4 regions of the Rahnella sp. AN3-3W3 genome follow, and region 3 is predicted to be linked to each of the others. Evidence: predicted binding sites of a transcription regulator. Region 3 holds the regulator's gene; each other region holds the start of a gene.
The links. Region 3 encodes CRP, which controls carbon source genes, mostly activating them, when cyclic AMP is high. Its sites were predicted from a motif close to ATGTGANNNNNNTCACAT; they were not measured.
Positions count from the first base shown of each region.

Region 1: UC15_RS01195 (YjcB family protein) is a predicted target of CRP. The motif match lies at 2,965-2,982, and genes of this name have one in related genera.
Region 2: serC (3-phosphoserine/phosphohydroxythreonine transaminase) is a predicted target of CRP. The motif match lies at 3,746-3,763, and genes of this name have one in related genera.
Region 4: idnD (L-idonate 5-dehydrogenase) is a predicted target of CRP. The motif match lies at 2,939-2,956, and genes of this name have one in related genera.

Region 1 is NZ_JYDG01000002.1:51,509-57,315, reverse strand. Features, by position in the region: gene bglX (beta-glucosidase BglX) at 1-2,182, opposite strand, end outside; gene UC15_RS01195 (YjcB family protein) at 2,571-2,855, opposite strand; gene malT (HTH-type transcriptional regulator MalT) at 3,120-5,807, opposite strand, start outside.
Region 2 is NZ_JYDG01000010.1:99,843-105,649, reverse strand. Features, by position in the region: gene rpsA (30S ribosomal protein S1) at 1-106, opposite strand, end outside; gene cmk ((d)CMP kinase) at 263-961, opposite strand; gene aroA (3-phosphoshikimate 1-carboxyvinyltransferase) at 1,161-2,444, opposite strand; gene serC (3-phosphoserine/phosphohydroxythreonine transaminase) at 2,549-3,634, opposite strand; gene UC15_RS04635 (DUF421 domain-containing protein) at 3,807-4,496, opposite strand; gene ycaO (30S ribosomal protein S12 methylthiotransferase accessory factor YcaO) at 4,657-5,807, shown strand, end outside.
Region 3 is NZ_JYDG01000040.1:20,106-25,912, forward strand. Features, by position in the region: gene UC15_RS11730 (MFS transporter) at 1-801, opposite strand, end outside; gene UC15_RS11735 (LysR substrate-binding domain-containing protein) at 995-1,906, shown strand; gene UC15_RS11740 (OsmC family protein) at 1,908-2,315, opposite strand; gene crp (cAMP-activated global transcriptional regulator CRP) at 2,679-3,311, shown strand; gene UC15_RS11750 (YccS/YhfK family putative transporter) at 3,373-5,448, shown strand.
Region 4 is NZ_JYDG01000118.1:11,323-17,129, reverse strand. Features, by position in the region: gene UC15_RS24070 (GlxA family transcriptional regulator) at 1-431, opposite strand, end outside; partial or broken gene UC15_RS24065 (isochorismatase family protein) at 479-1,021, opposite strand; gene UC15_RS24060 (DJ-1/PfpI family protein) at 1,162-1,758, opposite strand; gene idnD (L-idonate 5-dehydrogenase) at 1,846-2,877, opposite strand; partial or broken gene UC15_RS24050 (benzoate/H(+) symporter BenE family transporter) at 3,000-4,201, opposite strand; gene UC15_RS24045 (helix-turn-helix domain-containing protein) at 4,339-4,905, shown strand; gene UC15_RS24040 (GNAT family N-acetyltransferase) at 4,935-5,387, shown strand; gene UC15_RS24035 (N-acetyltransferase) at 5,371-5,807, opposite strand, start outside.

The sequences.
Region 1 (5,807 bases), on a different contig from region 3:
TTTCATTGATAGCAAATGTCACGGTTTTCTCTTCACCCGGCTGCAGGGTGATCTTCTCAAAGTTCTTCAGCTCTTTCACCGGACGACTGATCGACGCGGTGACATCCTGCAGATACAGCTGGACGATCGTCGCGCCACTGACTTTGCCGGTGTTTTTCACCGTGACACTGGCTGTCAGCGGATGTTTCGCATCCATGGTTGTGGATGAAAGGTTCACGTCAGACACGCTGAAACGGGTGTAGCTCAGGCCATAACCAAACGGGAACAGCGGCCCGTTGGTGATATCGAAATAACGGGTCGTGTATTTATCCGGATGCTGCGGATTGAACGGACGACCGGTATTCAGCACGCTGTTATACAAAGGAATTTGCCCGACCGAACGCGGGAAAGTCATCGGCAGTTTGCCTGACGGGTTGTAATCGCCAAACAGAACGTCGGCAATCGCGTGACCGCCTTCGGTGCCGGCGAACCAGGTTTCCAGCATGGCATCAGAGATGTCATTTTCCCACGTCAGTGTCAGAGGACGACCATTCATCAGCACAATCACCAGCGGCTTACCGGTGGCTTTCAGCGCCTTGAGCAGGTCACGCTGGCTTTGCGGAATGCTGATATCTGAACGGCTGGAGGCTTCATGCGCCATACCCTGCGCTTCACCCACCACCGCCACCACGACATCTGATTTCTCAGCTGTTTTCACCGCTTCATCAATCATGTCCTGCGGTTTACGCGGGTCGTTGATCACCTGCTTGTCGTAGGAATTAAGGAAATCGACCATCCCCTGATCGTCGGTGATGTTAGCACCGCGTGCATATAACAATGTGCCTTTGTCACCGAGGACATCTTTCATCCCCTGCAAGACAGTCACGGCCTGAGCGGCTTTACCGGCGGCAGACCAGCTGCCCATCACATCGCGTTTGCTGTCAGCCAGCGGGCCAATCACGGCAATGGTGCCTTTTTTCTGTAATGGCAGCGTCTCGTTGGTGTTTTTCAGCAACACGAGGGACGTGCGCGCGACTTCGCGGGCTTCGGTGCGGTGCAGACGGCTTTCGGCATTGGTGTCCGCCGGGTCGCTCGACTGCGGACCTAAATGACGGTATTCATCGACAAACAGCCCCATGTCCCATTTGGCGGCCAGAACGTCACGCACGGCACGGTCAATATCCTGCTGACTCACCAGACCGTCGGCGAGCAATCCTTTCAGATACTTACCGTACATATTGTCGGCCATGTCCATATCGACACCGGCTTTCAGCGCCATCGCAGCCGCCTGACGATCATCTTCGGCCACGCCGTGTTTGACCAGACCGCCAATAGCGCCGTGGTCACTCACTGTCAGACCTTTGAACTGCCAGTCATCGCGCAGAATATCTTTCAGCAACCAGGTATTTGACGTCGCGGGAACGCCGTTAACACTGTTGAGGGCAACCATCACGCCACCAGCACCGGCATCTACCGCCGCTTTATACGGTGGCATGTAATCGTTAAACATGCGTGTCAGGCTCATGTCCACGGTGTTGTATTCGCGACCGCCTTCCACCGCGCCGTACAGCGCGTAGTGTTTGACGTTAGCCATCACGGCGTAGGGTGCGGAAGGGTCTTTACCCTGATAACCCGTCACCATTTCATGTGCCAGGCGGGACGTCAGGTAGGTGTCTTCGCCAAAACCTTCGGAGACACGGCCCCAGCGCGGATCACGGGTAATATCGACCATTGGCGAGAAGGTCATATTCAGGCCATCTGCTGCGGTTTCCAGTGCGGAAATACGTGCGCTGGTGTTGACGGCCTGCATATCCCAGCTGGCGGCAAGGCCAAGGCTGATAGGGAAAATAGTGCGCTGACCATGCACCACGTCATAGGCATAAAACGGTGGGATCTTCAGGCGGCTTTCTTTGACCTGATCCTGCATGCGGCGAATATCAGGTTTAGTGACGGTATTAAACACGCCACCGACTTTACCGGCGCGGATGTCAGCCATAATGGCTTCTTTCTGATAGTCCGGCCCCACAGTGACCAGATTCAGCTGACCGATTTTTTCATCAATGGTCATTTTTTTCATCAGGTCAGCAATAAACGCATTGCGCTCTTTTACCTGATCCTGGGGAATGCCCGTCGTTTCGACGGCGAGCGAAGAAGCAGAACTTACCAGTAACACTAACGCGCCAAGCACGTGATGCGTATTCATCGGAATTCCTTCAGCCATAAGCAGGGGGTGCCAAACCGGTGAAAATTCAGCAGCCTGAAGCAAAAAAAGCAATGATCATTCTAAGAAAAGTATGGGTGAGAATCTAATACGACCCTTCAACTATTAGCAATGAATAGTTTATGCCCTGCGCACAATATCGTTTTACATTGCGGAGCAGACTGCAATTTACAGGTAATCAGAAACTCACGTACAAAAAGACCTCAGATACGCCACGCATTTTTCTAAATTTAGGATTAAATGATATGCAGGTGAACAAATAATCAGCAAGCTGGCCTGAATGTTCATTATCAGGGCAATAAAAAAGGCAGAACATCATGTTCTGCCTTTCTTTCATCTGTTCTCAACGACTCGCGGTGAGCGAATCGGATTAATAGTAATAAGACATATCGGTCGGGGTTTTGCTCATCACATCAAAGAAAACGTCTTTCGTGTTTGCCCAGAACTGCGCGACGGCGGCGGCATCATAATTCATGCCCATCAGGCTCATGACGAAGAAACAGGTTACGGTCAGGCCGAGACCGCTGCAAACAAAGGCCATGGTATTGCGGCTGGACTGCCGGCAAACAATATTAAGCTGGCTGGTGCAGAACATCAAAAAGGCGCTCAGCAATTCCCAGCGCATCATGACAATCCCGGCAGTTAAAGTACCCATCGATAAAATCCTTACTCACTACAGCCGTTTACACAAAGCCAAAATCAGCCGGATGGCTGTTATAACAGGTTGGCAGCGGGCTTTTCTGAAGAAATGGTGAATTACAATAGTGTGACGACGGTCACATTATATCACCGGATTTTATTTTTGAGCAAAATATGTTCGCTAATGAAAAATAGGCATAACACATCAACTTATTTTGATGATGTGTTATGAAAAGAGTGGGGTGCGATAACGGTAGGGCGTTGAGAGTTACCCGGTGAATCAGGCGCCGTACCCCATGACCTGTAACAGATGCTGCGCCTGCTGCACCGCTTCCTGACGGTGTGCGACGCCCAGTTTCTGGTACAAGTTGCGGATATGCGTTTTGATGGTGGTGGACGCGACATCGAGTTCACCGGCGATCTGATCGTTGCTGTAACCGGAGTAAATCAGCCCGAGAACCTGCCATTCGCGCTGGGTCAGCGGACTGGTGCGGATCAGTTCCGGCACCTGCGGATGGGTCAGCAGTTTGTTGACGAACCCTTCGTCGAAGTGCGCGAACTTATGACGATGGTGCTGGTTAATTTCACGCAGAATTTGCTGCGCACGGCGCTGTTCCAGTTCCGGCAGCAGATTGAGTTGCAGCAACTGACGCAACTGCTGCGCCATCATTTCCCCTTCGATGACGAAATGACTGACAAAACCCGTACGGTTCGCCAGCCCCAGCGCTTCGATCAACACCCGCTGCGCATCATTTTTACGGCCGGTATGCCAGTAAAGCAGATTGCTGAGCAGCAGATTGCGGTTGAGATCGCTGGTCAGGCGCAACTGACGCGCATTCTGATTCAGCTCATCGAGCACCACCTCGGCTTCATCAAACTGTTCCAGCAAAATCTGCACACGGGCGATATTACGCCACTGGCCTTGCTGGAAATGGTTGTCTGCCATATCGGGTTTACGCGCCTGTTGCAGCCACTGGCTGGCAGCGGCTTTGTCGCCGATCATCTGCCAGTAAATCACCCTTGGTTTATCGGTATTGGTCAGCCAGTCGATGTGATACTGACCGGTTTTGAGCAGGCTTTCACAGCGTTGCAGATGGTGATGTGCGTTATCGAGCTGACCGCGGGCGAGGGAGCATTTTGCCAGCATTGCCAGACACTGCAACTGCTGCTGTGGCTGGAAGTTGGTCAGCACGTCAAGCCCCTGACGGGCGGCGTCTTCGGCATCATCGAGCCGCGACCATGACCACAGTAATTGCGAGCGCAGGCGCAGCAAAAATTCGTGCATCGGCAGCTGTTCCAGATGCTGTTCACGCACCAGTTCAAAAGCGCGATCCTGCATCTCAAACGCAGCCTGCAAAAAGCCCTGCGCAATCAGGATTTCACTCTGTTGCAGCAATGCCCATAACGCATAGTGATAAGCTTCATAGCGGCGGGCAATCTGTTCTGTTTGTTGCATCAGCGGCAAAGCGCGGGTCAGATCGCCTTTGCAGTGCTGGATTTCGCCGGTGACCGAGGTCGCCACAATCCGGCTGTAATAGCTTTCATACGGCAGATATTTCAGGGCGTCGGCGGCCAGTTTTTCCGCCTCATCCTGACGGCCATCGTTAATCGCCACCTGCGCCCGCAGGGCATCAAATTCCGCCGCGAGTTCCTGTTCCATGACGATATTGCGCTGCTGCATTTCACTTTCGGCGCGCACCAGCAACGTTTCCACTTCGGCATAACGGTGCTGACTTTGTGCCAGCCACGCCTGCAACAGCACCAGTTTAGGATTCTGGATCAGGCGGTCGTACGGCAGCGCGGCCAGACATTCTTCCAACAACGCGAGTTCGCTCTGATTGAACAGTGCCCAGGCGTGTTGCAGCAGAATATCGCGCAGCATATTGATGTCTTCCGCCCCCAGCGCATGATGAATAGCTTCGGCTGGAAAACCTTGCGCCAGCCAGCCTTCGGCAGCGGCACGGTGAATGGCCGGCAGTTCTGTCGACAGTTCCCACTGGCAGCGCTGGCGCAGGAAAGTGGCAAACAGCGGATGGAAGTTAAACCATTCGCCGGTGTCATCCATGCGGTGAATGAAAAGCCCCTGACGTTCCAGTTCCTCGAGGCGCTGCTGGCCGTTTTCGCTGCCGGTCAGACGCACAATCAGCGCATCGTTCATTGACCGCAGCAGCGAGCAGCGCAGTAAAAAGTCTCGTGTCGGCGCATCCACGCGATCCAGCACTTCATCCACCAGATATTCTGAAAGATGGCTGGCATTCAGCCCGGCCAGTTTGCGGGCGGACTGCTGCGTAGACTGTTGCGACGACGTGGTGGACTGACGTGCGGATAACGCGATCAGCTGGAGTGCCGTTGCCCAGCCAGCCACTTCGTCGCACAGACGGCCACTGTCGGCCTGATCGATGGGGTCTTTCAGCCGGTTGTCGAAAAATTGCTGGGTTTCCGGATGCGTAAAGGCCAGATGCGTGGCGTTGAGTTCCAGCAGCTGATCGCGGACACGCATATTGGCGATACCCAGCGGTGGCAGGGTGCGCGAAAGGACCACCAGCGACAGATTTTCCGGCTGATGACGCAGGAAAAAACGCATCCCTTCATGGATGGCATCGTTAGAAATCAGGTGATAATCGTCGATAACCAGCAGCAGCGGACGGTGCCAGTCGGAAAGCTCAACAAACAGCTGAGCAAACAGCGCCGATAAACTGGCGTACTGGTGTTTCTGACTCAGCGCTTCACTTTTGACGCAATGACCGCCGCAAGCCTGTTGTACCGCCGCAATCAGATAGCTGGCAAAACGCTCCGGCTGATTGTCACTTTCATCCAGCGAATACCAGCCGAGATCGCTTTTGCCCGCCGCCCAATGTGCGACCAGCGTCGTTTTCCCATAGCCCGCCGGACTGGCGACCAGGGTCAGACGGTAATTTGGCGCAGTCGAGAGCTTCGTCAGCAGACGATCGCGAACCACTGTATTTTG
Region 2 (5,807 bases), on a different contig from region 3:
CGATATCTTTGTCGATTGACACAACAACACCACGAACGATGGAACCAGGACGGGTTTCGATTGTTTTTAAGGATTCTTCAAAGAGTTGAGCAAAAGATTCAGTCATGTTGATAATCTTTAGGTTCTTAAGTTTAACGTCCATCTGGCTTCCTGCTGGATGGGGTTGTTTCAAATGCCCCGCTACAGATCCTTGCGGCGAGGTTAAAAAAAACTATAGCCAAAACTGGCACTGAATATTCTTCAGCACCAGATTACGGCTCGATTACCGGGTTTGTTTTTGCGGCAATCCTAGAATTTCTGTGGCATAAGCCAGCGCTTTTTCGATGACTTCGTCGATGGACATGCTGGTTGAATCCAGCAATAACGCATCGGAAGCAGCCACTAAAGGCGCAATAGATCTATTACGATCACGATCATCGCGTTCTTTGATCTCGGCTAAAAGCCGTTCAAAGTTAACACTAAAGCCTTTTTCCTGCAACTGTAGCATTCTTCTGTTTGCGCGCTCTTCGGAACTGGCATCCAGAAATATCTTTACAGGGGCATCAGGGAAAACCACGGTGCCCATATCGCGACCATCGGCAATCAGACCCGGTGTATCGCGGAATGCGCGCTGCCGGCGCAATAATGCTTCACGAACGCGGGGAAATGCCGCCGCCTGAGACGCCGTATTCCCAACGGTTTCGGTGCGGATTTCGTTGGTAACATCCTCACCTTCTAAAATAACGTGTAACTGCCCATCCTGAGCCACAAAACGAACATCGAGATGTGCGGCAAGCGGAACGAGCGCCTCTTCTGAGACAATATCAACCTGATGATGCAAAGCCGCCAGCGCTAATACGCGGTAAATCGCGCCGGAATCGAGCAGATGCCAGTTAAAGGCTTCGGCCAGTGCCTTGCACAACGTACCTTTACCTGCACCACTTGGGCCATCAACGGTGATTACCGGGGCTAAAGCCGTCATTTTTGTCTCCTTTCGGTGGGGTATACCCGCTTCATTAGTCTCACAGGACTAATTCAGGAGCGGCATTATACGCTGCCTTTACGACAACTGTTACCCCACATTTTTCAGTTGCCTAAAAAGCGGACGGTTCTGAGCCTGATAACAAAAAAAACGGACATCGTGTGATGTCCGTTCGCTCAGTGGCATTCACAGTGAAAGACTATGCCAGAGTGCTGATTCCTGCCAGACGTTCAAAATAGTCCGGGAATGTTTTCGCCGTGCATTTCGGGTCCAGAATAGTCACCGGTGTATCCGATAACGCCACCAGCGAGAAACACATCGCCATGCGGTGATCATTATAGGTTCCGATCTCAGCAAACTTCAGAGATTTAGGCGGTTCAACGCGAATATAATCTTCGCCCTCTTCGACCGTCGCACCGACTTTACGCAATTCTGTCGCCATTGCCGCCAGACGATCGGTTTCTTTAACGCGCCAGTTATAGATATTACGCAGCGTCGTCGGGCCTTCGGCAAACAATGCGGCGGTAGCAATGGTCATCGCAGCATCTGGAATATGGTTCATGTCCATGTCGATGCCTTTCAGCTCGCCACGGGTACATTCAATGTAGTCATCAGCCCAGTGAATGGTTGCGCCCATTTTTTCCAGCACATCGGCAAAACGAATATCGCCCTGCATACTGTTTTTGCCGATACCGGTCACGCGAACCGTGCCGCCTTTGATCGCAGCTGCGGCCAGGAAATAGGACGCGGAAGACGCATCGCCTTCGACCAGATAAGAACCCGGGGACACATATTGCTGACGACCTTTGATGCTGAATTTCTGATACTGGTGGTTTTCCACTTCAATACCGAATGTTTTCATCAGGTTAAGGGTGATGTCGATATAAGGTTTGGAAACCAGATCACCTTTAATCTGAATCGTCGTGTCGTTGTCTGCCAGCGGAGCTGTCATTAACAGCGCAGTCAGGAACTGGCTGGAAACGCTGCCATCAACACTGACGTCGCCACCACTAAAACCACCGCGCAGACGCAGCGGCGGATAATTTTCCTGCTCCAGATAATCAATCTGCGCGCCACCCTGACGAAGTGCATCCACCAGATGACCGATCGGACGCTCTTTCATACGCGGCTCGCCGGTCAGCACGACATCTTGTTCGCCAAGACATAACGCCGCAGCCAGCGGACGCATTGCGGTGCCCGCATTGCCCAGAAAAAGTTCCAGACCTTTAGCGTTGGAAAAAGCGTGGCCCAGACCATCAATTTCGCATTCGGTACGATCCGCCGATAAACGATGCGTAACGCCCAGTTGCGTCAGTGCGGTGAGCATATGGCGAACATCGTCGCTGTCGAGCAGGTTAGTCAGGCGGGTAGTGCCCTGTGCAAAAGCAGCCAGTAAAAGTGCGCGGTTGGAAACACTTTTTGAGCCAGGTAAATTGATGCTGCCGTTAACCAGCGCAACGGGTTGTAATGTCAGGGATTCCACTCTTTCTCCAATTCTTCTTTTCATAAAATGACCCCGGACATTGAGCCGGGGTCATTTTTAAGGCTACTTACTTAAGCATTCTGCGGGCCCGAAAGCCAGCACGCTTAGCCGTGGCGTTTTTCAAACTCTGCCATGAAGTCGGTCAGTGCTTTCACGCCTTCAATCGGCATCGCATTATAAATAGATGCACGCATACCACCAGCCACACGGTGGCCTTTCAATGCCTGCAGACCAGCTTCCTGCGCCTGATCCAGGAACAGTTTGTCCAGAGAAGCATCAGCCATCTGGAAAGGAACGTTCATCCACGAACGGTTTTCCGCAGCGACCGGGTTACGGTAGAAACCGGTACGGTCGATAGCACCATACAACAGTTCGGCTTTCGCGCGGTTGCGTTTTTCCATTTCACGCAGACCACCTTGCTCTTTCAGCCACTTGAACACCATGCCTGACAAATACCACGCGAAGGTCGGCGGGGTATTGAACATAGAGTCGTTCTCAGCCAGCACGGTATAATCAAGAATGGAAGGCAATTCAGTGCGCGCTTTACCCAGCAAGTCTTCGCGAACGATAACCAGTGTCAGGCCGGCAGGACCGATGTTTTTCTGCGCGCCGGCATAAATCACACCAAAACGGCTGACATCAATCGGGCGGGAGAGAATGCAGGATGAGTAATCCGCAACGACGATTTTGTCACCAAAATCAGGCATTTCGTCGATAGCGATACCATCGATAGTTTCATTCGGGCAGTAATGAACGTAGGCAGAATCTGCATTCAGCTTCCATTCATTCATTGGCAGAATGCCACGTTTACCGTCAACGGTCGTCGTGACATCAATAACATTCGGTGTGCAATATTTTTTCGCTTCGTTGACTGCGCTGTGAGCCCAGTAACCACCATCAATATAATCGGCTGTGGATTTATCACCCAGCAGGTTCATCGGCACAGCAGCAAATTGCGCGCGTGCGCCACCGTGGCAAAAGAGCACTTTGTAGTTCGAGGGAATATTCAGCAGATCACGGATATCCTTTTCGGACTCTTCAGCAACCTGGATAAACTCTTTACTGCGGTGACTGATTTCCATCACCGAGGTACCCAGTCCGTGCCAGTTACAAAGTTCCTGTTCCGCACGACGCAACACTTCAGCCGGGATCATTGCCGGACCTGCACTAAAATTATAAACCTGAGTCATTTCCCCTCACCACTTCTCTGAGACAGCCACATAGTTGCCTTTAATTTACCGGTTTTATTATTGGAAACAAGCCATCTGTAACGGTTATTCCTCATGACCTGATAAAGCGCGTTGAGATCTGCGTCACAAGGTTATTTACTCCCTGGAAAGCTGATTTAACAGGATTATATGTTCACACTCGCACAGTGCTCAGTGCCCTCACCCAGTTGATATTCTGACACCGCGGGCAGCTGGCTTTTTCCCCTACTTTGAATGACTTAATCAGGCTGCACCGATGGCAGGCATAGAGCCCGCTGGTCATCATCAGGGTTTCGATATCGATATAATCTTCGGGTAAAACCGGCAACCCCGGCTCTACATCGCCATCCTGACGGAAGTAAACGCTCAGGCCGCCATTGGCTTCCAGAAAAGCCAGCCGGACCTGTCCAAGATGTTCGACACCTTTTTGGCGCAACTCCATATAAAACTCGCCTTTGGTAATATTTTCCCTCGCCATGGTTTCCCACTCGAACATACCGTCGCGAATAATGATCAGCGGTTTTCCTTCCATCCAGTTCTGAAAATGGCGGCTTTTATCCATCAACCAGGTAGAAAGACGGTAAAGCAGCAGGATGGAGAAGAAGACCGCAAACACCGGCAGCAAAGGTACATCATCATAGAAAGTGACGTCACCGGCCGCAGAGCCCAGCGTCAGAATAATCACCACTTCGAATAAAGAAAGCTGGTTGACCCCGCGACGCCCGGTGAGTTTCAGAAATATAAACACCACTACAAAGATGAAAAAACAGCGGAATGTTACCTCTCCCAGATACTCCAGAGGGAACTTATCCAGTGTCATACGTTTGATATCAAAAGCCTGCATAGATGCCTCACGGGAAGTGAAAACAGCGGCTTACGGACCGCGGATTTACAGACAAGCTTAGCGCGTTACAACGCGATTACATTCTTAACACGAATACATGGAGCTAATACGTAAAACCCCGTATCATTGCGCGTTTTTAGCACGCTCAAAAGTGAACTCAATGACGCAAACTTTTATTCCTGGTAAAGACGCGGCGCTGGAAGACTCCATTTCCCGCTTCCAACAAAAACTCACCGATCTCGGCTTTAATATCGAAGAAGCTTCTTGGCTGAATCCGGTTCCCCACGTCTGGTCAGTGCACATTCGCGACCGCGACTGCCCGCTGTGCTTCACCAACGGTAAAGGCGCCAGCAAAAAAGCCGCACTGGCTTCTGCTCTGGGTGAATATTTTGAACGTCTGTCGACTAACTATTTCTTCGCGGATTTCTATCTTGGCAAAGACATCGCCAATGGCGATTTCGTCCACTATCCGAATGAGAAGTGGTTCCCGCTGCCGGAAGATGACAGCCTGCCAGCTGGCATTCTGGATGAACGCCTGCACGATTTTTATGACGCTGAGAAAGAACTGGTTGCCAGTGATCTGATCGACCTGCAATCCGGCAATCCTGATCGTGGTATCTGCGCCCTGCCGTTTACCCGTCAGTCAGATCTGCAAACCGTTTATATTCCGATGAACATCATCGGCAACCTGTACGTTTCCAACGGGATGTCCGCGGGTAACACCGCTAATGAAGCGCGCGTTCAGGGTCTGTCCGAAGTCTTCGAGCGTTACGTCAAAAACCGCATCATTGCAGAATCCATCAGCCTGCCAGAAATTCCTGCTGAGGTTCTGGCGCGCTATCCGAGTGTGGTTGAAGCCATCGCCAAACTGGAAGAAGAAGGTTTCCCTATTCTTTCTTATGACGCCTCTCTGGGCGGCAATTATCCGGTTATTTGTGTGGTTCTTTTCAACCCGGCGAACGGCACCTGTTTCGCTTCCTTTGGTGCGCACCCGGATTTCGGCGTAGCACTGGAACGTACCGTCACTGAGCTGTTGCAGGGCCGCAGCCTGAAAGATCTGGATGTCTTCACTGCACCGACCTTCGATGACGAAGAAGTGGCCGAGCACGCCAACCTTGAAACCCACTTCATCGATTCAAGCGGTCTGATTTCGTGGGATATGTTCAAGCAGGACGCAGACTATCCGTTTGCAGACTGGAGCTTCAGCGGCACCACTGAAGAAGAATTCGCCACGCTGATGGCTATCTTCGATAAAGAAGATGCTGAAGTGTATATCGCTGATTACGAACATCTGGACGTGTATGCCTGCCG
Region 3 (5,807 bases):
GCGTCCGACCAGCCAGCCGGTTGCCAGTGAAGAAATCCAGATACCCAGCCCGCCGGTGGCGACCACCATGCCGGATACGTCGAGTGACATACCGCGCTGCTGGACCAGATATTTCGGCAACCACGCCATCAGGCCGTAAGACGGAATGTTGATGCAGAAAATTGAGACAAACAGCAGCAGGACAATCGGATTTTTCAGCAACTCCCGATAACCGGTTTTCGCGCCGGTACGGGCTTGCGCCTCCGGCGGATTGGGCACAAAAATCACAATCGCTACGGCGATGGCAAAAGCCAGCAATCCGAGAATGGAGAACGATCCGCGCCAGCCAAGATGATCCAGGCTGTAAACCGCAATCAGCGGTCCGGCAGTCATCGCCAGTCCGGCGGAAGACAGCAAAATCGACTGCGCAAAGGTTCGCTTCTCAACTGCGAAATTAGACACTACCGCTTTGGCGCAGGACGCAGGATAGCCGGAATGGCCGACGCCGGAGAGAAACCGGAACGTGACCAGTAATCCCAGGCTGAGGCCCAGCGTTCCGAAACACAGCGCGAAGCCGCCCAGCAAGAACAGCGACATGCCGAGCACTTTTTTGTAGCCGAACCGGTCATTCAGCCAGCCCGCGGGGATCTGAAACAGCGAATAGGCCAGGAAGAAAATGCCGGTGATATACCCCAGCTGTTCAGGTTGCAGATTAAATTCGCGCTCGATGGGCAGCAGCGCAAAGCCCATCACTGTTTTATCGATATACACCACGGCATAACCGACAAATAGCAGGAAGATCATCAGGGAACGACTTTTCATAGCGGATATCCCTTTTTGTTATCACCACGTCAGATTTTCTCACTGCCGGATGAATCGTAAAATGCGACATGCATCACGTAATCAACTGAATAACAACATATTATTTTTCGCGATCCTGACGCTATCAGCTTTACAGCGTGACCATAAGATGCAATTTTTGGGCGGGTGATGCTTTTTACTGATAGGGATCGTGATGCGCTATTTGCCGAAATTGCAGCAACTGAAGGTTTTCCAGCAGGTTATCCGCAGCGGCAGTATTCGCGGCGCGGCGCGGGCGTTGAATCAGTCCCAACCGGCGGTCAGCAGAACATTGCGTGAACTGGAACAAACGCTCGATACGCAGCTGATCGTGCGTGGCAATCAGGGGATGACGCTGACCGAAACGGGCCGGGCATTTGCACAGCGCATGCAATTTATCCTCGAAGAGCTTGAGCGCGCCGCCGATGAAATTCGCCAGATCGAACAATATTCGCAGGGCTCCGTCGCCATTGGATTTTCATCGCTGCTGGCGCTGACGGTTTTTCCCGGACTGGCAGGAGAATTTAAGACGCAGTTTCCGCAGTCCAAACTGCTGATCAAAGAAGGGCAACTTTCCACGTTATTACCTGCACTGCGCGAAGGGAAACTGGATTTCGCGGTCGGTACCGCCGGGCCGGGATTTCCGCTGGAAGATCTGGTACGTGAGCCACTGTTCAGCGCACCTTTCTGCGTTATCGCCCGGCGTGGACATCCGCTGGCAGGCTCCACAACTCTGAAGGAATTACAGGATGCGCGCTGGCTGTTGCCCGAAACGGATATGGGGTATTACCAGCAAATCAGGGTATCGATGGGAGGATTTCATCAGCCGGCAGCGGAAATGCCGGTGCATACAGATTCGGTGGTGTGCGGGCTAAATATGGTGTTGCAGTCTGATTATCTGACCATTGTGGCGCGGGCGATGAAAGCGCCGTTTGGATTGCAGGACAAATTGTGTGAGCTCAATATCGATACCCTGCCGCAGGCGGAATATTGCGTGCTTTACTCGCAAAAATCGCCGCTGACGTTTGCCGCGCGGCGATTTTTGGATTTATTGCGCAGCCAGTGCCACGCGTATGACTGGTCGTAACTTATTCGACGCTGATCACTTCAAAGCTGTGCGTGATGGTAGCCGCTTTGCCGAGCATCAGGGACACAGAGCAGTACTTTTCCGCAGACAGGCTGACGGCACGTTCGACAATCTTATCGGTGAGATCTTTACCGGTGACGATAAAATGCAGATTGATGTGCGTGAACAGGCGCGGCGCTTCTTCGCGGCGTTGTGAGGTCAGCTTGACTTCACAATCACGCACGTCATTACGGCCTTTTTGCAAAATAGACACCACATCAATCGCGCTGCAACCGCCTGCGGACATCAGCAGCATTTCCATCGGGCTGGGTGCTTTATCGCCCGCATTACCATCCATAGAAATCTGGTGGCCTGACGCTGACTCGCCTAAAAACGTCAGCCCTTCTACCCATTTTACGCGTGCGTGCATGAACTATTCTCCCGGTGAATAAACTCGTCGAATTCCGCTCCCAGAGTACCCTTTCACCTAAAATCTGGCAACGTAACCCGATCGCCATCATGCTGAAGCGAGACAACAGAAGACAGCATTGCAAACCTGTGCTACAAACAAAGCCGAAACATACTTTCCAGTGAATTGCGGTGACGGTTTTCGCGGTTTAAGAACAGAACCCACGGTGATAACGGCAATAATCAGGCTGTTTCACTCCGACACCCGCTTGCAGCATTTCTGGGGAGTTATATGCTGAAAGGGCGCTTTGGATTTTGAAGTGCCATACAGGGAACTCTGAGCCCTGTGATTTTGGGCAGCGATAACAACAGAGGATAATAGCAAATGGTTCTCGGCAAGCCACAAACAGACCCGACTCTTGAATGGTTCCTGTCTCACTGTCATATACATAAGTATCCTTCTAAAAGTACGCTGATTCACCAGGGTGAAAAAGCCGAAACGCTTTACTACATCGTGAAAGGGTCAGTTGCTGTCCTTATCAAGGATGAAGAAGGCAAAGAAATGATACTGTCCTACCTTAACCAAGGTGACTTCATCGGCGAGCTGGGACTCTTCGAAGAAGGTCAGGAACGTAGTGCGTGGGTTCGTGCAAAAACTGCCTGTGAAGTGGCTGAAATTTCTTATAAAAAATTCCGCCAGCTGATTCAGGTTAACCCGGATATTCTGATGCGTCTTTCCGCGCAGATGGCAAACCGTCTGCAAGTGACGTCAGAGAAAGTCGGCAACCTGGCCTTCCTCGACGTAACAGGGCGTATCGCTCAAACTCTGCTTAATCTGGCTAAACAGCCTGATGCGATGACCCATCCGGACGGGATGCAAATCAAGATCACCCGTCAGGAAATCGGCCAAATCGTCGGTTGTTCACGTGAAACAGTCGGACGTATTCTCAAAATGCTTGAAGATCAAAGTTTGATCTCGGCACACGGTAAAACGATTGTCGTTTACGGCACACGTTAATCCCTTAAAAATCGGCGCGGCAGAACACTGTCGCGCCTTTTTTATGGGCTAAGCTTTATCCATGACGCTATGGCGAAGACTGTTTTACCATCCGGAAGTTAACTACGCGCTGCGCCAGACGCTGGTGTTGTGCCTGCCCGTTGGTATCTGCTGGTTGTTCGGCAATCTGCAAATGGGGCTGCTGTTCTCTCTTTGTCCTGCCTGCTGCAACGTCGCGGGCCTCGATACTCCGCATAAACGCTTTTTCAAACGCCTGATAATTGGCGGAACGCTGTTTGCCGTGAGCAGCATTCTGCTGCAAGTGATGCTGGAAAGCTGGCACATTCCCCTGCCGCTCATCATGTTGTCGCTGGCATTACTGCTTGGCGTGACCGGCGAAATCAGCCCGTTGCATGCGCGGCTGTTGCCCGGCGCGCTGGTGGCGACCATTTTCACACTGAGTATGGTCGGCGTACGCCCTATATGGCAGGCGCCGGTGCTTTTCGCCGCCGGTACGGCCTGGTACGGATTATTTAACTGGGCGTGGTTTCGCATATCGGAAGAACAGCCGATGCGCGAAACGCTCAGTCAGCTCTATCTGCAACTCGCGGATTACTTCGAAGCTAAATACAGCCTGCTGACGCAACACACCGATCCTGAAACCGCGTTACCCCCGTTGCTGACGCGACAGCAGCAGGTCATCGACCTGATTGCCCTGCTCTATCAGCAACTGCACATGCTGCCGCAACACGGCCATCATCATCACCACAAAAGACTGTTTCAACGTTTTCAGGTCGCGCTTGATTTGCAGGAGCACATCACGGTGAGCCTGCATCAGCCGGAAGAAGTGCAGAAGCTGGTGGAAGAAAGCCACGCCGAAGCGGTTATCCGCCGTAATGCGCAGGTGATTTCCGCCCGTCTGCGGGTCATCGCCGACGACATTCTTTATCACCGTTTATCCGAACGGTTTACGATGGCCAACGAGCTGGCCGCGCTGGAGAAAATCGCCGCGCGCAATCCTGAGAACCCGGTCGGCCAGTTTTGCTACTACCACTTCAGCCGCATTGCGCGCCTGCTGCGGACACAGCGCCCGTTGTACAAACGTGACCTGATGAACACTCAGCCGCGTTTACCCTTCTGGCCTGCGCTGAAAAGCTATCTTTCCTTCAAATCTGTCGCCCTGCGCAATGCCGCCCGTCTGGGGATCATTCTGGCGATTGGCAGCAGCCTGGGCCTGTTCTTTAATCTGCCCAAGCCTTACTGGATTTTGCTGACCATCATGCTGGTGAGTCAGAACGGTTATAACGCCACACGCGTGCGTATCCAGCACCGTGCGCTGGGCACGCTGGCCGGATTGCTGATTGCAGCCGGATTGCTGAAGCTGGAATTACCCGAAGGCATCACGCTGATGTGTATGCTGATCGTCACGCTGGTGTCGTATACGGTGCTGCGTAAAAACTACGGGCTGGCGATGGTCGGCATGACCGTGACGGCGGTATATACCCTGCAACTGCTGGCGATGAACGGCGTGCATTTTCTGGTACCGCGGCTGGTGGATACACTGATCGGCTGCGCGCTGGCGTTCGGCGGCACCATCTGGCTGTGGCCGCAATGGCAAAGCGGATTACTGCGCCAGAACGCCCACCAGGCGCTGGAAACCTATCAGGATGCTATCCGCTTACTGCTTGAAGAAAACCCGGATACGTCGAAGCTTGCTTACACCCGCATGCAGGTCAATCAGGCGCACAACAAGCTTTTCACGTCACTGAATCAGGCCATGCAGGAGCCCGGCTTTAACTCGCATTATCTGGCGGATATGCGCTTGTGGGTGACGCACAGCCAGTTCATTGTCGAGCACATCAACGCGATGACCATCCTCGCCCGCGAGCATTACATGCTGCCGGAGAAACTGGCGACGGAGTATTTACAGACCTGTGAAATTGCGTTGCAGAGTTGTCAGCAGCGACTGCTTTATGACGGACCGGGCAATGAGAACACGCTGATCAATGCACCGGAACTGCATCCTGATATGCCACTGACCGAGATGGAACGCCATCTGCGGCGTGTAATTTCACATCTCAGCGTGATGCATACTATTTCATCACTGGCGTGGAAGCAGAGACCACATCATGGGATCTGGCTGACGCGGAAGGCGTGAACGTGAAGGGGATTGCCCCTTTTAAATCCCCTTTTTACTGGCTTATAGCCAGACTGCTTTTGAAATTGCGAATATTTCGGTTTCTCAAGTACGGGGATCACGTAACGCGCTGCGCCGAAACCGCCCAAAGGAGGAAAGTGCTTTTCCTCCTTTGGATTCCTCCTCGCTTTTTCAACACGCGCTCCGCTCGCTGGCTATGTTTCAGCAACCGCGGTGCCAGGCTGGAAATCTTGCCGCTGCGCGGTTCCCTCTCTCGGTCCTGAAGCCCTGGGTCTTCAGGCCGCTCCGTTCAGCAAGATTTCTGATTCGCCCGTGAGATCTTAAATTCAACGGCTGACCGTTTTTATCTTTTAGATAAG
Region 4 (5,807 bases), on a different contig from region 3:
ACCTGCGCGGCGGGTACCTGCTGGCGTAAACGGTCGATCACGTCGTGGTGCGTGGTGCACTGATAGCCGTCGAGCAGCCCGGCTTTCCCGGCCAGCAGGCTGCCGGAACAGATACACACCAGTGTTAAATCCCCCGCCTCAATGGCGCCTTTCTGCTGATGCAGCCAGTCGCAGGCTATTTGCGCGACCGGCGAGGCGAAGTTTTCGGTGGATTCCGCCACGCCCGGCATGATCAGAATACTGCCTGCGGGCAGACTTTCTGGCAGCGGTTGCAAATGGCTGACCGTCAGGCCGGTCGACATTACAACTTCCGCCTGCGGTCCGATGTAATGCAGGTGGAATTGCCCGGCAAGGCGCAGCGCTTCTGCCGGACCGGTCAGATCCAAAGACATCACGCCGGGGAGCGTCACAAAGTAGACATTTCGTTGCATAGTGCTTTATCCGTCCGCAGGGGAAAACGCTATCTTCACACAGCGCGGTCGAGTTCCGCCAGCGCACCGGTCACGTCGGAAATGGTGGCAAAGCGGTCGGCGAGAACCAGCTCGGTACGCAATTTGATGTCGTGCGCGCTCAGCGTGACGCCGCTGGCGTGGGTCATCGGGAAGGTTAGCGTCGCTTCGGTGACAAAAGTCACTGTGTAGCCCAGATCGGAGGCCACGCGTGCCGTCGTTTCGCAACACTGTTCGGTGCGCATTCCGGCGATGATCAGATGCGTGATGCCATTTTCGCGCAGCCAGCCGTCGAGGCCGGACTCGGTCAGGGAATTGTGGACGTGTTTATGCACCACATGTTGCGGCTGATGACTCAGAAAAGACATCGGTGTCACCAGGCCGGACTCCAGCGAGAACACGCCGTCAGGATTGACGTGAAACACGTCGATGACCGGCACATTGCGGGTCTGACAGCCGTCGATCAGGCGGGTTAATGCTGCGCTGAAAGCCGGTAAATCATTCTGCTGCCAGAAATCTTTGTGCTCGAATGAGCGCTGAACGTCGATGTTTAGCAGGGCGCTGTGTGTCATTTTCGGACTCCATCTGGTGAGTGTGAAGTCAGTGTGCGCCTGAAAGAGAGAAGGGAGAATGCCAAAAACGGACATAATACTGACAGCGGCGGACGACCTTCGTTATCCGCCGCTGTCAGCGTTTAATCACAGCATGTTGATCAAAGCTTCTGGTCGGCGCGCCAGTGGTGATAATCGATATGATCGGCCTGGAAATTGGTGGTTTCAGCGTCGCCGGTCAGGCGGTACGCCAGCTGGAAAGCAAAATCGAACGCCAGCCCTAATCCTTTACCGCTCAGCAGGTTGCCGTCTTCCACAAAGGACTGATTGACGTAAACGCCGTCTTTTACGTCTTTGTATAAATCGCCGGAACACACATAACGGCGGCCTTTCAGCAGACCGTTTCCGCCGAGTACGCGCGCGGCAGCAGAGCACAGCGGGCAAATCAGTTTACCGGCCTCATCGTGACGTCGCACAAACTCCACCACTTCTTTGCTGGCCGCCAGCGCCACTGAGCCTTCCGGCCCGCCGGGCATGACGACGGCATCGAATAAACGGTCACCCTGCGCAGACAGCAATTCATTGGCCTGCATCTGAATGCCGTGATAGGTGCGCAACGTCAGGCTTTTCTGACATGCCAGCGTGGTGACCTGAATCTCCAGCCGCTCGAGAATATCGAGCACAATCACGGCTTCGCCTTCTTCAAATCCGTCGGCCAGCAGCAGTGCGACCTGCTTTTTCGCGTTGTCCTTTACCATAATGCAAATGTCCTCTGAGGATAAAAATCAGAGAACATCATAAAATGAAACGATGTTTTAATATTGTGAGTGTCGTTGCATACTGAACTAGAAAACCAGCTGCACTTTCGACGCTATGGATTTATCCATCGCGTAGTCCAGCGCTTCCACCAGACTTTCCTGCGGGAATTCCGCCGACAGCAACGGCATCGGATCAACGGTTTTATTCGCCAGCCATTCCACTGCCGTGTTGAATTCTTCAGTGAAGCGGAAGCTGCCGACCCAGTTAATTTCTTTGGCAATCAGCATCATCAGCGGGAATTCATTCACTACCGGTCCCATGCCGACCTGCACCAGCGTGCCGCGTGCGCGGGTCACTTCCAGACAGCGGCGGATGGATGAAGGATGGCCTGAAGCGTCAAAGGCCACATTGAAGAAGCCTTTCTCTGCCTGATATTCGCTGAAATCGCCCTGTGCGGCATCCAGCGCTTTGCTTGCGCCCACAGCCAGTGCCAGCGTCCGGCAGCGTTCACTCGGGTCAGTCACCACGATTTGCGCTGCGCCTTTGGCTTTCGCCGCCAGCACGATTAAGCAGCCAATCGGGCCGACGCCGGACACAAACACGGTTTTGCCATGAATATCACCCGCCTGGTTCACGGCATGAATGGCGACAGCCAGCGGTTCGGCGAACACCATCAGACGGTCGCTGACCTGATTGTCGTAAGGAATGCACTGGGCGCTGTCGACGATTTTGTACTGCGTGAACGCGCCGTTGATGTGCGGGAAATACATCGCGCTGCCGAAGAATTTCATGGTGGTGCACTGGTTTTCATCGCCGGACAGGCAATATTTGCAGGCCTTGCACGGCTTACTCGGGTTAAGCGCCACTTTCTGGCCGGGCTGCAAATCTGGGTTATCCGATTTCTCCACCACACCAACCACTTCATGCCCGAGCACCATCGCCTCACGCACTTTGAAATCGCCCACCGCACCGTGTTCGTAGTAATGCAGATCGGAACCGCAGATCCCGCCGCGGGTAATTTTTACCAGCGTGCCCTGGCCGGTGTAGTCGATAGTCTGGTCGATCACCGAAACGTCTTTTTTCCCGGTCACGACGCAGGATTGTGTGGCAATAGTCATGGAATTCTCGCTCTTTAAAGGGCCTGATTGCGCCCAGTAAAAAGGGTTTGCCGGTCAGAAAATGTGATCGTCGTCACTTTGCGCCGTGTTACGAAAACCTGTTACCCAGAACTTGAACGGACTCAACCTTTCCCGGCGGATTTATCCCGGTTTCGCGCCGGAATACTCAGGATCAGATGCGTAATTACGCGCCCGCCAGCCCCCAGAATGCCGAACCGATACCCAGCAGCGTGACGCCGGACGCGGTGATCAGAAAGGTGATGATTGCCGCATCGCGCTGCTTTTCGTTTTCCAGTGCGCGGTACAAGCTGCCCGCAATGGTGCCGAGCAACGCCAGCCCGGCGATGGAGTGGATCAGCGCTTCCGGCAGCGCGGTAAAGACCATGCCGATGGACCCGCCAAACACGCCTGCGATCAGATAGAAAATGCCTGCCGCCACCGCCGCCATATAACGTTTTTTCGGATCAGGATGAATATCCTCGCCCATACAAATTGCGGCGGTAATGGCGGCGATACAGACGGTAAAACCGCCAAACGGTGCTAAAACTAACGCCGTCAGCGCCGTCCAGGTAATCAATGGAGAAACGGGCAGGTGATAGCCGTGCGCTTTCAGGGTGGCGATCCCCGGTGCGTTTTGTGAAGCCATCGTTACGACAAAGAACGGAATACCGATGCCGATAATCGAGGAAAGCGTGAAATGCGGCATGACAAACTCCGGCGCCGCGAAGGTCAGCGTCTGGCCGTGCAGCGCAATATCGCCCTGCAATCCGGCGACGATCAGCCCGGCGGCCAGCGCGAGCACCACCGCATAGCGCGGCAGGGCACGTTTCGCCAGCAGATACACCAGACACATGCTGCCCGCGAGGGCGAAATTACTTTGCAGCGAGGTAAACGCGTTTAGCCCGAAACGCAGCAGAATGCCGCCGAGCATGGCGGCAGAAAGTGCCTGCGGAATGTAATGCATCAGCCGGGCAAACAGGCCGGTCACGCCGCACAGCAGGATAAGCCCGGTGGCAAAAATAAACACGCCAATCGCCTCATTCAGCGAGGTGCCGGGCAGGCTGGTGACAAGCAGCGCCGCGCCGGGTGTTGACCAGGCGGTGACGACCGGCGTGCGGTAATACAGCGACAGCCCAATACTGGTAACGCCCATTCCCAGGCCGAGCATACTCAGCCAGCCACCGATTTGCGCCACGCTGGCGCCCGCCGCTTCCGCTGCCTGAAAGATAATCGCCGCCGAGCTGGTATAACCGACTAAAACCGCGACAAATCCGGCGATTACCGCCGAAAAAGTTAAATCCTGCAAACTAAAACGCGAGGCCATGGGTGAAAATCCTTCTGGTTAGCGGACGCTGGCGGTATGCTGTTGTGCGTTATAGCGCACATCGGATGCGCTCAAGATATCACTGTGCGTTATAACGCACAATGGCGATGAACGATCATCGTCGCAGAGGAGATACCATGCAGGAAATCACCCGCCATATTGGCCGCCAGCTTAAGGCCGTTCGCAGCGAACGCGGCTGGAGTCTCACTCAGGCGGCAGAAAAAACCGGTGTCAGTAAGGCGATGCTCGGGCAAATTGAGCGTGGCGAATCCAGCCCGACGGTGGCGACATTGTGGAAAATCGCCAGCGGCCTGAATGTATCGTTTTCGGAATTTCTTGAAACGCCGCCTGAGCAGTCAGCCGCGTTGCATCGCCACGGCTTGCTGACCACCTTCAACAGTCAAACCTCAGGAATGCGCGTCGTGCCGTTATTTCCCTACGACACCACGTTGCGCATGGACATGTTTGTTATCGATCTCGAACCGGGCGGGTGCAGTGAATCCACGCCTCATGAAGCTGGCGTAATCGAGCATGTGATTGTTACCGAAGGTGAACTGACGCTGACCGTTGATGGCGTAACGCGCGTGCTGAGTGCCGGAGAGGCGCTGCGTTTTGCCGCCGATTGCCCGCATGCTTACCGCAACGAAAGCGGCCATTCCGTGCGTTTCCACGACCTGATACATTATCCGCATTCGCGCCCGTAAGGTTTTCATTTCCTGAGGAGAATGACCCCATGAGCCAGCCGCAAGATGTTGTGATCCGTCCGTTAACGCCCGCTGACCGTGAAGGTTGGGAAACCCTGTGGCGTGCATATCTGGATTTTTACCAGTCAGGTCTGGATCCGGCGCAGTTTGATTACACTTTCCAGCGTTTATCTCAGCCTGCCTACGCCAGCATGTTTGGCTATGTGGCGGAATACGAGGGGAAGCTGGTCGGGCTGGTGAATTGTATCAATCACGATCATGGCTGGCACATGCAGCAGGTGGTCTATTTGCAGGATTTATACGTCGATGACAGCGCACGAAAACTGGGGATCGGGCAGAAACTGATTGAAGCGGTTTACGCTTACGCCGACCAGCACGACAAAGCTAACGTCTACTGGACGACGAAAACCAGCAACCATACGGCCCGCAAATTGTATGACCGTATTGGTACGCTGACCGAATTTATTAAATATCAGCGTTAAGCGGTTTACGCATATTCATTTTCGTCGTGACGTAACCCAGGCTGGCGTACAGCGCCTGCGCACCGGGATTGCTGGCAAAGACATTCAGTTCGATTGCCACACACCCCTGTTCCTGCAGGCGTTCTTCCATCAATCTGAACGCTGCCGCCGCATGACCCTGACGGCGGAATTGCGGAAACACCGTCAGCTCGTACACGAACGCGCTGCGTACACCATAACGTTCGACGTTAGAAAACCATAAATAGCCTGCCGTTTCGCCGTTCTCTTCGGTTTTAATCTCGAAAAGATATTGATCCGGCGTATCAATACCTTGCGGCAGTGCACTTTGCGTAGAACTTCGCGCCCGTTCCAGCGCGGTATCCGCCTGCCACAGACCGGCGGTTACGTTCTCTTCGGCATAATCTATTGCCAGCTGTTCGG